3 regions of the Vogesella amnigena genome follow, and region 1 is predicted to be linked to each of the others. Evidence: riboswitches for the same ligand, from Rfam matches in the RefSeq annotation. Region 1 holds a riboswitch; each other region holds the start of a gene.

Region 1 (4,939 bases):
CCCATCACGTTATGCAGCGATGCCACCGCATCCTGAATCGACTGTACTTCGCGCTCCACCTCGGCCATGGCGCGATGCGATTCCACCGAGTTGGTGCGCGACTGCGCCACCAGGCCTTCGGTTTCGCCCACGTGGTCGGCAATGTGGTTGATGCTGACGGTGATTTCCTCGATGGTGGCCGCGGTAGCGGACAGCTCGGTGGACTGCACGCGGGAATCCTGGCCGATCTTTTCCGCCACGCGGCTCAGCTCGCTGGCGTCGCGCGCCAGTGCGTCGGACTCCTCGCGCACGGTGATGAACATCTCGCGCAGCTTGGCAACAAACTGGTTGAAGTCATCGGCAATCTTGCCCACTTCATCCAGATTGCCCACCGGCAGGGTCTTGGTAAGGTCGCCATGGCCGCTGGCCACTTCCTTCATTGCCTTGTGCAGGGTGCCCAGGCCGGACAACATGCGCGCCACACCGACATACGCGAAGATACCAGCCAGGATCATGCCGGCCACGGCCAGACCTACCATCACCATCAGCAGCTGGCGTACCGGCGCCATGGCAGCCGCATGCGGCACGGCCACACCCAGCAGCCAGGTCGTATTCGGTACCGGGAACAGCGCCACCATCTGCTTGCTGCCATCCAGCTCGGCAAACTGGATCTGGCCATCCTTGTTCAGCGCGTTCAGGTCAAAGCCCGGAATCACGTCGCTGATCTTCTTCAGACCGGAATCCTTCTGCGGATGGGCAATCACGTCGCCAGCGGCAGTAATCAGGAAGGCGTAGCCATCGCCCGGCAGCTTGGCGGCAGTCACTTCCTCCACCACCCGTGCCAGGGTCACGTCACCACCGGCCACGGCCACCAGCTGACCGCCATCCTTGCGCGCCTGGGCAAAAGTGATGATCGGGCGCTTGGTAGCGGCATCGATATACGGCGGCGAAGCGATTGGGCCGTTGGCATCCTTGGCCGCCAGGAACCACGGACGGCCAGTCGGGTCGTAGCCCGGCGGCACCGGCGAACCGCCGGTGAACTGGGTCATGGTCTTGTCCGGCTGGCCAACATACATGTCATCGAACTTACCGGCCTGCTGTGCCTGGTCGAGAATGGGCTTGAGTTCACCGGTACCAAAGCGCGGCAGTACCGATGCCACGATGGTCTGGCGCACCTGCACCCACTCGGAGACAAAGCTCACCTTGTTGTCGGCCGCCATCTTGATCTGGCCTTCGATCTGGCTCTCCAGCGTGGAGCTCATCTTCCAGTAGGCCACGCTACAGAAGACGACGGCCAGGGCTGCGATGACCAGCAGCACAAACGCCATCAGTTTTGCGCGCAAAGACATGATTGGTTCTTCCCCTGTTTATTGAATTATGGAGTTGGGTTTTGCTACAAACGAGGGCTGGCCTCGTTCCTTTTATAGTCAGAAATCAATTTCGTGTACTTTTGCTTGCGCCACCGTGCACAAGCTAACGACATTTGATTTAAAACAATTTTACATTTTCGATATGTTAGGTTTAAGCCGGAAAAATTTCCACTAGAAGCTGAAGAAAGTTCCCGATGGCCGTTCCCGGCAAGATGCCAGCCTTGCTAGCCCGCTCGCTGTGCACCACTCAAGGAGCACGGCCGTGGATTCGGCAGCAAGCATTCCGCGGCAAGCCGATCAGCAATTGCTGCAACTGCACATCGAATACTGTCCGACATGCGTTGACAGCCCGCGCCGGCTTCTCTAGATTGCGCCAAGCCACGCGGCCAATTTCACAGGTTGGCCGCCACCAGTGCAGGAGAGACTGCCCGGGCCTTGCGCCTGGCGGCAGCGCCGAAGGGGAATCGCCCCAGAAACTCTCAGGCAAAAGAACTGCTCTGGTCAGGCACTCTGGAGAGTAGGCCCGCAGCCGCGCGGCCTCGCCGAAGGCAGCATGGCCAGTACACACTGCGCCGCAATCTCTCAGGCAAAGGGACAGAGGGGGCATCGTCCGGTGATACCGGGCGGACGCCCATCCATCTGTCTGCCACACCCAGCAGACCGTCTGCCCGTCACCGCCCGTTTTGCAAGGCGCGGTGCGGCCAACCTTTTGCCGCCAGCGCCGGTGACCAAGGAGATACCCAATGTTTACCCAGGACATGCAGATTGCCGGCTTCGACGACGCCCTGTGGGCCGCCATGCAGGCCGAAGACCAACGCCAGCAGGACCACATCGAGCTGATTGCCTCCGAAAACTACACCAGCCCGCGCGTGATGCAGGCGCAGGGCAGCCAGCTCACCAATAAATACGCCGAGGGCTACCCCGGCAAGCGCTACTACGGCGGCTGCGAGCACGTGGACGTGGTGGAGCAGCTGGCCATCGACCGTGCCAAACAGCTGTTCGGCGCCGACTACGCCAACGTGCAGCCGCACTCCGGCAGCCAGGCCAATGCCGCCGTGTACATGGCGCTGCTGGAGCCGCACGACACCGTGCTTGGCATGAGCCTGGCCCACGGCGGTCACCTCACCCACGGCGCCAAAGTCAACTTCTCCGGCAAGATCTATCACGCAGTGCAGTACGGTCTGAATCCGGAAACCGGCGAGATCGATTACGACGAAGTGCAGCGCATGGCCAATGAATATCAGCCGAAGATGATCGTGGCCGGCTTCTCCGCCTACTCGCTGATCGTGGACTGGAAGCGCATGCGCGAGATCGCCGACAGCATCGGCGCCTACCTGTTCGTGGACATGGCGCACGTGGCCGGTCTGGTGGCTGCCGGGCTGTACCCTAACCCGATTCCGCACGCCCACGTGGTGACCACCACCACCCACAAGACCCTGCGCGGCCCGCGTGGCGGCCTGATCCTGGCTGCGGCCAACCTGGAGCTGGAGAAGAAGCTGAATTCGGTGGTATTCCCCGGCATTCAGGGCGGCCCGCTGATGCACGTGATCGCCGCCAAGGCCGTAGCGTTCCAGGAGGCGCTGCAGCCGGAATTCGTCGACTACCAGAAGCAGGTACTGGCCAACGCCCGCGCCATGGTGGCGGTGTTCCAGGAGCGCGGTTACAGCATTGTGTCCGGCAAAACCGACGACCACCTGTTCCTGCTGAGCCTGATCGACAAGGGCCTTACCGGCAAGGCTGCCGACGCCGCGCTGGGCGCCGCTCACATCACCGTGAACAAGAACGCGGTGCCGAACGACCCGCAAAGCCCGTTCGTGACCAGCGGCATCCGCATCGGCACCCCGGCCATCACCAGCCGTGGCTTCAAGGAAACCGAGGCGCGCCAGGTGGCGCACTGGGTGTGCGACATCCTCGACGACATCGAGAATCCGGAAGTGAGCGCGCGTGTAAAACGCCAGGTAGCGGAGCTGTGCGCCGCCTATCCGGTCTATCGTTAAATAGTAGTGAACGTTGCGGCCAACCCTGGCCGCAACGTATTGTCCAATAACACGGGCTTACCGCCTGTAAACCGGGCGCCGCCAACCCACGGCGGCGCCGCAACCAGACAAGAGAAGCAGCATGGCTATCAGTGTTTTCGACCTGTTCAAGATCGGCATCGGCCCCTCCAGCTCCCACACCGTCGGCCCGATGCGCGCCGCGCGGCAGTTTGTTGCCCGCCTGGAAAAAGACGGCTTGCTGGCCGCCACCACGCGCGTGAAATCGGAAATGTTCGGTTCGCTGGGCGCCACCGGCAAGGGGCACGGCACCGATACCGCGGTGCTGCTGGGTCTGGCTGGCGAACAACCCGACTTGGTCGATACCGACGCCGTGCCGCAGATACTGGCCACCATCCGTACCGACAAGGCCATCAACCTGCTCGGCCAGCAGCTCATCGCCTTCAACGAAGCGGAAGACCTGCTGCTGTACAAGCGCAAGGCCCTGCCCTACCACCCCAACGGCATGATCTTCGAAGCCTTCGACGCTGCCGGCAACAGCCTGTCCAAGCGTGCCTACTACTCGGTAGGCGGCGGCTTCGTGGTGGACGAGGCAGCGATCGATGCCGGCTTTGTGCCGCCGGGCGTGACCGAACTGAAGCACCCGTTCAAGACCGGTGCCGAGCTGCTGGCGCTGTGTCAGCGCCACGGCAAGAGCATCAGCCAGATCATGCTGGAGAACGAGCTGGCCTGGCGCAGCGAGGGAGAGGTGCGCGCCGGTCTGCTGCAGATCTGGCAAGTGATGCAGGGCTGCGTGCAGCGCGGCTGCAGCCACGAAGGCATCCTGCCCGGCGGCATGAAGGTAAAACGCCGCGCCGCCGACCTGTACCGCAAGCTCACCAATGCGCCGGAAGCCGCACTGCGCGACCCGCTGACGGTGATGGACTGGGTAAACCTGTACGCACTGGCGGTGAACGAGGAAAACGCCGGCGGTGGCCGCGTGGTAACCGCCCCCACCAACGGTGCCGCCGGCATCATCCCCGCAGTGCTGCATTACTACGCGCGCTTTGTACCGGGCGCCAACGACGATGGTGTGGTGCGCTTCCTGCTCACCGCCGGCGCCATCGGCATCCTGTTCAAACTCAATGCCTCCATCTCCGGTGCAGAAGTCGGCTGCCAGGGCGAAGTTGGCTCTGCCTGTTCCATGGCCGCCGGCGCACTGGCGGAAGTGCTGGGCGGCACGCCGGAACAGGCGGAAAACGCCGCCGAGATCGGCATGGAGCACAACCTGGGCCTGACCTGCGACCCGGTGGGCGGCCTGGTGCAGGTGCCGTGCATCGAGCGCAATGCCATGGCGGCGATCAAGGCCATCAACGCCGCGCGTATGGCACTGCGTGGCGACGGTCAGCACTTTGTGTCGCTGGACCGGGTGATCAAGACCATGCGCGACACTGGCCGTGACATGAGCAACAAGTACAAGGAAACCGCGCGTGGCGGCCTGGCGATCAATGTGATCGAGGTGCCGGTGAACATCGTGGAGTGCTGATGCCCATCTGCGGCCAACCCTGGCCGCAGACAAGACAACGCCCGCAAATGCGGGCGTTTTTCATGGGCAAC
Region 2 (4,939 bases), on a different contig from region 1:
GGCAAGACCGAGTCCGGCACTATCTGGCTGGATGCCAAGAAGACATCGCCATACGCGTTCTACCAGTTCTGGATGAACACCGCCGATGCCGACGTGTACAAGTTCCTGCGCTACTTTACCTTCCTGTCGCTGGACGAGATCGCCGCCATCGAGGAGCAGGACAAGAGCAGCGGCGGCAAGCCGCAGGCACAGCGCATCCTGGCGGAACAGGTAACCGCGCTGGTGCATGGCCAGGCCGCAGTGGAGGCCGCGCAACGGATCAGCGCCAGCCTGTTCAGCGGCAGTGTTGCCGACCTGACGGAATCCGACCTGGCACAGCTGGCGCAGGATGGCATGCCCAGTGTCCAGCTGCCACGCGACAATGCCGGCCTGATCGACACCCTGGTGGCAGGCGGCCTGGCCAAGTCCAAGTCTGAGGCCCGCACCTTCATCCAGAGCGGCGCGGTGAGCATCAACGGCTACAAGGCAGACAGCCTGGAACACCAGATTGCCGATGGTGAGCGCCTGTTTGGCCAGTACAGCCTGCTCAAGCGCGGCAAGAAGAACCACACCCTGATCTGCTGGCAGTAAACCCGCTGCCACACCCCCAACGGGGCCGGCGCACGACAGCATCACCTGTTACGCGCCGGCCCCGTTTTGCTGCCGCCATCCCGCGCCAGCCCCACCGCAATCGGTGCCATCTCCTGCTGCCCGCCGGCAAATACTATGCAGTTTGCGTGCTTGCAGCTATATATTGATAAGAATTCATTCAAACTCGTTTTGCCGCCTATCGCCGTCTCGCCACACCTCGACCTGACCTGAAATGCCCATACAGGGGGCACGCAACAAGAAAGGCGACCTAGACTCATGCGACCACCACCCAGCAGCCATCACGCTCGCTTGCTGCGCACCGTCTGGCCTTTTGTGCTGGTGGCCATACTGCAGGCTGCCGTCAGCGGCATCAGCCTGTACATGCTGTCGAATGTGCGCGCCTATGTCAGCGGCGAGAGCCTGTGGTCGAAGGGGCAGAAAGATGCCATTCACTATCTGAAGCTTTATGCCGACAGCGGCGACCCGCTGCTGTTTCAGCGTTACCAGCAAGCCATCGCCATTCCGCTGGCGGACCGTGACGGCCGACAGGCGCTGGATGCCGCCGAGCCTGATCTCGCGCGCGCCGGCAGCAGTTTCATACAGGGCGGCAACCACCCGGACGACGTCCCCGGCATGATCTGGCTGTACCGCAATTTCCGCCACGTCAGCTACCTGAAAACCGCCATCCAGCACTGGACCGCCGGCGACCATCACCTGCTGCAGCTCACCGAGCTTGCGGCCAGCATGCATGCCACCTTCAGCCACCACCGCCCCAGCCCTGAGGAAATACGCAGCTGGGCGGCGCAGATCCGCCACATCAACGAACAGCTCACCCCGCTGGAAAAGGCCTTCTCCGATTCGCTGGGGGCCGCCTCCCGCTTCATCCAGCAGCTGCTGCTCACCGTCAACGTACTGGCCAGTGCACTGCTGGTCATGCTGGCAACCCGGCGTACCAGCAAGCTATTGCGACAGCGCACCGCATTCGAACAAGCCCTGAACGAAGAAAAGGAACGCGCTCAGGTTACCCTGGCCTCGATTGGCGATGCCGTCATCACCATTGATGAAGCCGGCTTCATCTCCTACATGAACCCGGCAGCCGAGCAGCTCACCACCTGGCTGGACGAACAGGCACGCGGACTGCCGCTGAACTCCATAATCCGCATGCTGGACGAGCAGAACCAGCAACAAGACGGCCAGCTGCTGGAAGAGATACTGAGCGGAAAAACCAGCGGCAGCAGCCAGCATGCCCAGCTGATGGTGCGCCTGGACGGCAGTGCCATTGCCATTTCCCTGGTTGCCGCGCCGATCTTCAGCCATGGCCGTGTCAGTGGTGCGGTACTGGTGCTGCACGACATGACCCGCGAGCGCCAGTACGTTGCCAACCTGTCCTGGCAGGCCAGTCACGATGCGCTCACCGGCCTGGTAAACCGCCGCGAATTCGAGCAGCGCCTGGAGCTCGCCATCGAGCGGCAGGCCAGCAGCAGCAAGCCGGTAGAACATGCGCTGATGTTTCTCGACCTGGACCAGTTCAAGCTGGTGAATGACACCAGTGGACACGCAGCCGGCGACGAGCTGCTGCGCCAGATCTGCACCCTGCTGCAAAAACAGTTGCGTGACGGGGACACCCTGGCCCGGCTGGGCGGCGACGAATTCGGCATCCTGCTGGAGCACTGCCCTGCCATTCATGCCGGCCAGATTGCCGAGGCGTTGCGGCAAACCGTGCAGGATCTGCACTTTGTCTGGCAGGGCCGGCCGTTCAATACCAGTATCAGCATCGGGCTGGTGCATCTTAGCCGGCCACTCAGCACCCTGGCCGAAGCCCTGCGCGCTGCGGATGTCGCCTGCTACATGGCCAAGGAAAAGGGGCGCAACCGGGTGCAGGTCTACCATCCGGACGACTCGGAACTATCGATGAAGTACGGCGAGATGGCCTGGGTGCAGCGCATCCACCTGGCACTGGAGGAAAACCGCTTCCGTCTATACATGCAGCAGATCGCGCCGCTGCACGAAGAGGCGTCCAGCGGCGTCCATATCGAGTTGCTGCTGCGGCTGCACGATGAATTCGGCCGCCTGGTACCGCCGATCAGCTTCATCCCGGCGGCGGAGCGTTACGGCCTGATGCTGCTGATCGACCGCTGGGTGGTGCAGCAGGCATTTGCCACCCTGGCTGCCAGACAGCATTGCCGTAAGGGGGCCCCCATTGCCACCTGCGCCATCAACCTGTCCGGCAACAGCATCGGCGACGATGCTTTTCTCGATTTCGTGCGCGAGCAGTTCCGCCAGCATGCCATTGCACCGCACAGCATCTGTTTCGAGATCACCGAAACCAGCGCCATCGCCAATCTCAGCGATGCCACGCGCTTTATTGCCGAGCTGCAGCAGCTGGGCTGCCGTTTCTCGCTGGATGATTTCGGCTCCGGCATGTCATCGTTCAGCTACCTGAAACACCTGCCGGTGGACTACCTGAAGATCGACGGCAGCTTCGTCAAGGACATGCTGGACGACCCCATCGATCACGCCATGGTGGCAGCCATCAACCACATCGGCCACGTGATGGGCAAGCGCACCATCGCCGAGTTCGTCGAAACGCCGCAGCTGATGCAGGCCGTTGGCCTGCTGGGCATCGATTATGCCCAGGGCTACGCCATCATGCGGCCGCAACCCTTCACCTGCGACTGCGAATTGCAGACAAACTTTCCGCATGGTTGCCAACCGCTGACAGATGCACTGAACCAGGACCGCGACGCCGAGACGCGCTGACCGCAGGCCGACTGTGGCAAAAACACATCAATTCCCATATAAATCAGCAATTTATTTTTACAGCGACATGCGAAGGCCGCCCCTGACGGCATTGCCATAAGCGACCGCTTTCATTTTGACCGCGACGCAAATCCACCTATTTTCCTCCCGGCGCAATCCCCACCGCCAGGCGCCCTGCCATCGCCATGGCCAGGCGCTCCACCGGCGGCATTGACGCCCGACAACCCGCTCTCTAGATTGGGTCGCAGCCACATCAGGCAGACAGGAGAGATCGCCCGGTTGCAAAACCAGCGGCGGCGCCGAAGGGGAATCGCCCCGAAAACTCTCAGGCAAAAGGACTGTCTGCCCAGGCTCTCTGGAGAGCAGGCGCCCGCATGGCGCCTCGCCGAAGGCAGCACGGTGCGTACACGCGCACCCAATCTCTCAGGCACACGGACAGAGGGGGCAAGCAAGGTCGCTAGCGACCACCCACCCCCATTTACCGGGCTTGCGGCCAAGGTTGGCCGCAGCCTTTGTCTGGAGAGCGCCATGTTTACCCGTGATATGCAGATTGCCGGCTTCGACGACGCCCTGTGGGCCGCCATGCAGGCCGAAGACCAACGCCAGCAGGACCACATCGAGCTGATTGCCTCCGAAAACTACACCAGTCCGCGCGTGATGCAGGCCCAGGGCAGCCAGCTCACCAACAAGTACGCCGAGGGCTACCCCGGCAAGCGCTACTACGGCGGCTGCGAACACGTGGACGTGGTGGAGCAACTGGCCATCGACCGTGCCAAAGCGCTGTTCGGCGCCGACTACGCCAACGTGCAGCCGCACTCCGGCAGCCAGGCCAATGCCGCCGTGTACATGGCGCTGCTGGAGCCGCACGACACCGTGCTCGGCATGAGCCTGGCCCACGGCGGCCACCTCACCCACGGCGCCAAGGTCAACTTCTCCGGCAAGATCTACCACGCGGTGCAGTACGGCCTGAATCCGGAAACCGGCGAGATCGATTACGACGAAGTACAGCGCATGGCCAATGAGTACCAGCCGAAGATGATCGTGGCCGGCTTCTCCGCCTACTCGCTGATCGTGGACTGGAAGCGCATGCGCGAAATCGCCGACAGCATCGGTGCCTACCTGTTCGTGGACATGGCCCACGTAGCTGGCCTGGTAGCCGCCGGCCTGTACCCGAACCCGATTCCGCACGCCCACGTGGTGACCACCACCACCCACAAGACCCTGCGCGGCCCGCGTGGCGGCCTGATCCTCGCTGCGGCCAACCCGGAGCTGGAGAAGAAGCTGAATTCGGTGGTATTCCCCGGCATCCAGGGCGGCCCGCTGATGCACGTGATTGCCGCCAAGGCGGTGGCATTCCAGGAGGCGCTGCAGCCGGAATTCGTTGATTACCAGAAGCAGGTGCTGGCCAACGCCCGCGCCATGGTGCAGGTGTTCCAGGACCGTGGCTACAGCATCGTCTCCGGCAAAACCGACGACCACCTGTTCCTGCTGAGCCTGATCGACAAGGGCCTTACCGGCAAGGCGGCCGACGCCGCGCTGGGCGCCGCCCACATCACCGTGAACAAGAACGCGGTGCCGAACGATCCGCAAAGCCCGTTCGTGACCAGCG
Region 3 (4,939 bases), on a different contig from region 1:
GTATGCAGAGCTGATTTGCGACAAGATACGCACCGCCGCCGCCGCGCGGGTGCAGTTGCCTACCCGTTTCATCCAGCCACAGGTGCAGCCGGTGCCAGCGCTGGCCAATGCGCCCATCCTGCGCAAGGATGCGGTAATCGTGGTGGGGGCCTCCACTGGTGGTACCGAGGCGCTGCGCGAATTTCTCAGCGGCTTGCCGGTGAATACGCCGCCGGTGCTGGTGGTGCAGCATATGCCGGAAAATTTCACGCTGTCGTTTGCCAACCGGCTGGACCAGTGCTGTGCCATGACGGTGAGTGAAGCCACCGATGGCCAGCCGTTGAGCAGTGGCCATATCTATATCGCGCCGGGGCATTCCCACCTCAGCATCGTCAGGAGCGGCGGGCAGCTGTGTACCCACCTGGATCAGGGCGAACCGGTGAATCGCCACCGCCCGGCGGTGGATGTGCTGTTCGATTCCGCAGCCAGCCTGCTGGGCAAACGGGCGGTAGGGGTGATTCTTACCGGCATGGGCAAGGATGGTGCCGCCGGCATGTTGCGCATGCGCGAGGCCGGTAGCTACAACCTGGGGCAGAACCAGGCGACCTGCGTGGTGTACGGCATGCCGCGCGCCGCGTATGAAATCGGCGCGGTACACGAAGTGGTGCCGCTGCCGCACATGGCCGAGCGTGTACTGGCCTATCTGTGCGGCCAACAGAAGCGGGAGGTCTGATGCTTACCGGCCACGCGGCGCACCGCTATCTCGACAAACATTTCAACCGCAATGCCGCCAAGCTGTTGCCGGGCGAGTACCAGGCCACCGACGACGGCCTGCTGCTGGTGACCGTGCTGGGCTCCTGCGTTTCCGCCTGCCTGCGCGACCGGGCTACCGGTATTGCCGGCATGAATCACTTCATGCTGCCGGATCAGGGCAGCAGCAGCAGCGACCGCCTGATGCCGGCTCGCTTCGGCACCCATGCCATGGAGCTGCTGATCAACGACATGCTCAAGCTCGGTGCCAGCCGCCGCAGCCTGGAAGCCAAGGTATTCGGTGGCGGCAATGTGCTGGATGGCATGACCAAGGCTAATATCGGCCAGCGCAATGCCGGTTTCGTACGCGCCTTCCTGGCCCAGGAAAACATCCCCATCGTGGCGGAAGACCTGGGGGCGGATATCGCGCGCAAGGTGTATTTCTTCACTGACAGCGGCAAGGTGCTGATCAAGAAGATCCGCCCGCAGCACACTCTGGTGCAGGAAGAGGAAAGCTACCGCCGCCGCATCGACCGCGACAGCGAGAGCAAGGCCGGCGGCGACGTGGACCTGTTCATCTGAGCCAGTCGAGAGTGTTGACAACGTTCCTTTGCACTGCAAAAGAGTGTTGTTTTATCAACAGGAAGGCTGCCGACTCAAGCACTTGGCTAGAGCGGCCCGGCTTTGCCGGGGCCGGTTACGCATAAGCGGGTAGTTTGTCAGTCGCCAGGGTTGGCCGCATCTGCGGCCAACCTGCTACTGCTAGCGCTCCAGCAGCGGCAGCTTGTCTGTCACCGTGGCCCAGTGTTCATGGTCCGGCAGCGGCTCCTTCTGCTCCACGATTACCGGCCATACCCTGGACAGCTCGGCATTCAGTGCCAGCATGGCGTGCTGGGCCGGCGGCAGCTCCTCCTCGGTGGTGATGGCGTTGATCGGGCACTCCGGCACGCACAGCGTGCAATCGATGCACTCGTCCGGGTCGATCACCAGAAAGTTGGGGCCTTCGTGGAAGCAGTCCACCGGGCACACTTCCACACAGTCGGTGTATTTGCATTTGATGCAGGCTTCGGTTACAACGTGCGTCATTTTTCGCCCTCCAGCGCAGCCCGTGGTGGCCGCCTCTGCTGATTATTGTTTGCCAGCCCGCATATGTCTGCTTCTGATTCCACCTATCGTGGCCGCTTCGCGCCCAGCCCCACCGGTCTGTTGCACGCCGGCTCGCTGACCACGGCAGTCGGCAGCTACCTGGAAGCTCGCAGCCGGGGCGGGCAATGGCTGCTGCGCATGGAAGACCTGGACCCGCCACGTGAAATGCCGGGGGCTGCGGCCAACATCCTGCGCACGCTGGAAGCCTTCGGCTTTGAATGGGACGGCGAGGTGGTGTACCAGAGCCAGCGTCATCACCTGTACCGCGCGGCGCTGGATCAGCTTGTCCGCCAGGGCGACGCCTACGGCTGTGCCTGCACCCGCAAGGAAATCAGCGAACAGGGGCGGCGTGGCGTGGATGGCATGGTCTACCCCGGTACCTGCCGTCACGGCGTGGCTGCAGGGCGCAGCCCGCGTGCCTGGCGGCTGCGGGTGCCGGATGCCGAACTGGGCTTCGACGACCGGCTGCAGGGCTATTACGCGCAACAGCTGCAACGCGACATCGGCGATTTCGTGCTGCTGCGTGCCGATGGCTTCTGGGCCTACCAGCTGGCGGTGGTGGTGGATGATATCGAGCAGGGCATCAGCGATATCGTGCGTGGCGCCGACCTGCTGGTGTCCACCCCGCGCCAGCTGTGGCTGCGGCAGTGTCTGGGCAGCGCGATGGTCAGCCATTGCCACCTGCCGCTGATGGTGAATGCCGCCGGCGAGAAGCTTTCCAAGCAGACGCTGGCGCCTGCCATTTCCCCAGCGTTGGCCGCACAGGAGCTGCGGCTGGCACTGCGGCGGCTGGGCCATGTCGCACCGCCGGAGGTGCAGAGCCTGGCGGAACTGTGGCAGTGGGCGCGCGGCAGTTGGTCATTGTCCACAGTGCCGGTAGGCCCGGTAGTGATCGAATAACTGCCTAAACGCTTGGCGCTAAAGCGATTTATCACGTGCTGCGGCAAGCGACTTGTCGCAAGTGTCTGAAAACTGGGCAAAACCCGACTTGCCAAGCGGGCTTTGGGCGACGATAATCGCCGCATTCCGCAGGAGAGTGCAGCCGCAGGGCTGCCGCCGAAGGCGCAAGTGCACCCGCAATCGCTCAGGCAAAAGGACTGCAAGAATCGGGCCGCAAGGCCTGCTGAATCTGGAGAGCGGCGCATAACGCGCCCACCGAAGGGGCTAACGGCGCAATGCCGGAAAATCTCAGGTGCATGGACAGAGGGGTGTGAGCTAGCGGAAAAACTCACTCCGAGGACTTGCCCAATGACGGCCCCGAAACGTACCCCACTGTTTGACGCGCATATTGCTGCCGGTGCAAAGATGGTTGACTTTGCCGGCTGGGAAATGCCCATCCATTACGGCTCGCAGCTGAAAGAACATGAAGTTGTGCGTAACGACGCCGGCATGTTCGACGTGTCCCACATGACCGTGGTCGACATCAGCGGTAGCGACGCCAAGGCCTGGCTGCAAAAGCTGATCGCCAACGACGTGTCCAAGCTGGGCTTCGAAGGCAAGGCCCTGTACTCCGGCATGCTCAACGAGCAGGGCGGCGTGGTGGACGACCTGATCGTGTACCTGGCAGCCAATGGCTACCGCATGGTGATCAACGCCGGCACTACCGAAAAAGACCTGGCATGGATGGAAAAGCAATCCGCCGGTTTCGACGTGAAACTGCAAGTGCGCCGCGACCTGGCCATGCTGGCGGTACAAGGCCCGCAAGCCATTGCCAAGGTCTGTGCCGTGAAGCCGGACTGGGCTGAAGCCATCCAGGGTCTGAAAGTATTCCAGGGCCTGCCGTTCGGCGAGTGGTTCGTGGCCCGCACCGGTTACACCGGTGAAGACGGCCTGGAAATCATGATTCCGGCTGCCGAGGCCATCAATTTCTTCAATCAGCTGCAGGCAGCCGGCGTAGCGCCGATCGGCCTGGGCGCGCGCGACACCCTGCGTCTGGAAGCCGGCATGAACCTGTACGGCCACGACATGGACGAAACTGTGTCGCCGCTGGAAGCCGGCATGGGCTGGACCATTGCCTGGAACCCGGAAGAGCGTGACTTCATCGGCCGCAAGGCACTGGAAGCCCAGAAAGCCGCCGGCGTGGCCATGAAACAGGTTGGCCTGGTGCTGGAAGGCCGCGGCGTGCTGCGCGAAGGCCTGAAAGTGGTGGTAGAGGGCGCGGGTGAAGGCATCATCACCAGCGGCACCTTCTCGCCGACCCTGAAGCATTCCATCGCCATCGCCCGTGTTCCGGCTGCTACCGGCGCCACCGCTCTGGTGGACCTGCGTGGCACCCTGACCGAAGTGCGCGTGGTGAAAATGCCGTTCGTGCGCAACGGCAAGAAAGTTTTTGAATAAGCTGGTGTATAACGACGTGGCGAGAGCGTCACCCCGGTACTACCCAATCAAGATCCAAACTATCTGCATCAGGAGAATCACATGAGCAACATCCCCGCCGAACTGAAATACGTATCCAGCCACGAATGGCTGCGTCTGGAAGCTGACGGTACCGTTACCGTGGGCATCACCGAGCATGCACAAGAGCTGCTGGGCGACATCGTGTTCGTGGAACTGCCGGCAGTTGGCAGCGCACTGGGTGATGGCGAGCAGGCTGGCGTGGTGGAATCGGTAAAAGCCGCTTCCGATATCTACGCGCCGATCGCCGGCGAAGTGCTGGAAGTGAACGCCGAACTGGAAGCAACTCCGGACCTCGCCAACAGCGAGCCGTACGGCGCAGGCTGGTTCTTCAAGATCAAGCCGGCCAACGCCGCCGATCTGGACAAGCTGCTCGACGCCGCTGCCTACGCAGCCGAAATCGGCGCCTGATCGAATTGCCCTGCCGTCTCTCGATGGCGGGGCTTTTGTTTTTTTGAATCAGGATTCCGCCACGAAAACCACGAAAAGACACGAACGATAAATTAGCAGTCACATCCGTACGATGCGACCTGTCAGGGTGGGTTCGTGTGATTTCGTGGTTTTCGTGGCCAAGATCCTGGTTCTTTAATGACGGAACCGAAGACATGTCGCTCTCGCAACTCTTCAATCATCAAGAATTCATCGAACGCCACATTGGCCCGTGCGAGGC

What was found. Region 1 has a riboswitch for glycine ahead of glyA (serine hydroxymethyltransferase). Riboswitches for the same ligand answer to the same signal wherever they lie in the genome.
Region 2: it holds a riboswitch for glycine, as region 1 does, so the genes downstream of both, glyA (serine hydroxymethyltransferase) here and glyA (serine hydroxymethyltransferase) in region 1, are expected to answer to the same signal.
Region 3: it holds a riboswitch for glycine, as region 1 does, so the genes downstream of both, gcvT (glycine cleavage system aminomethyltransferase GcvT) here and glyA (serine hydroxymethyltransferase) in region 1, are expected to answer to the same signal.

What each region holds. Positions count from the first base shown of each region.
Region 1 is NZ_JBHRYH010000015.1:7,020-11,958, reverse strand. Features, by position in the region: gene ACFOKJ_RS06945 (methyl-accepting chemotaxis protein) at 1-1,328, opposite strand, end outside; glycine riboswitch at 1,755-1,854, shown strand; glycine riboswitch at 1,856-1,951, shown strand; gene glyA (serine hydroxymethyltransferase) at 2,093-3,346, shown strand; gene ACFOKJ_RS06935 (L-serine ammonia-lyase) at 3,468-4,868, shown strand.
Region 2 is NZ_JBHRYH010000042.1:46,829-51,767, reverse strand. Features, by position in the region: gene tyrS (tyrosine--tRNA ligase) at 1-570, shown strand, start outside; gene ACFOKJ_RS13650 (EAL domain-containing protein) at 847-3,330, shown strand; glycine riboswitch at 3,583-3,681, shown strand; gene glyA (serine hydroxymethyltransferase) at 3,859-4,939, shown strand, end outside.
Region 3 is NZ_JBHRYH010000043.1:33,776-38,714, reverse strand. Features, by position in the region: gene ACFOKJ_RS13855 (protein-glutamate methylesterase/protein-glutamine glutaminase) at 1-712, shown strand, start outside; gene cheD (chemoreceptor glutamine deamidase CheD) at 712-1,311, shown strand; gene fdxA (ferredoxin FdxA) at 1,492-1,815, opposite strand; gene gluQRS (tRNA glutamyl-Q(34) synthetase GluQRS) at 1,879-2,775, shown strand; glycine riboswitch at 2,895-2,985, shown strand; glycine riboswitch at 2,995-3,089, shown strand; gene gcvT (glycine cleavage system aminomethyltransferase GcvT) at 3,124-4,212, shown strand; gene gcvH (glycine cleavage system protein GcvH) at 4,294-4,680, shown strand; gene gcvP (aminomethyl-transferring glycine dehydrogenase) at 4,875-4,939, shown strand, end outside.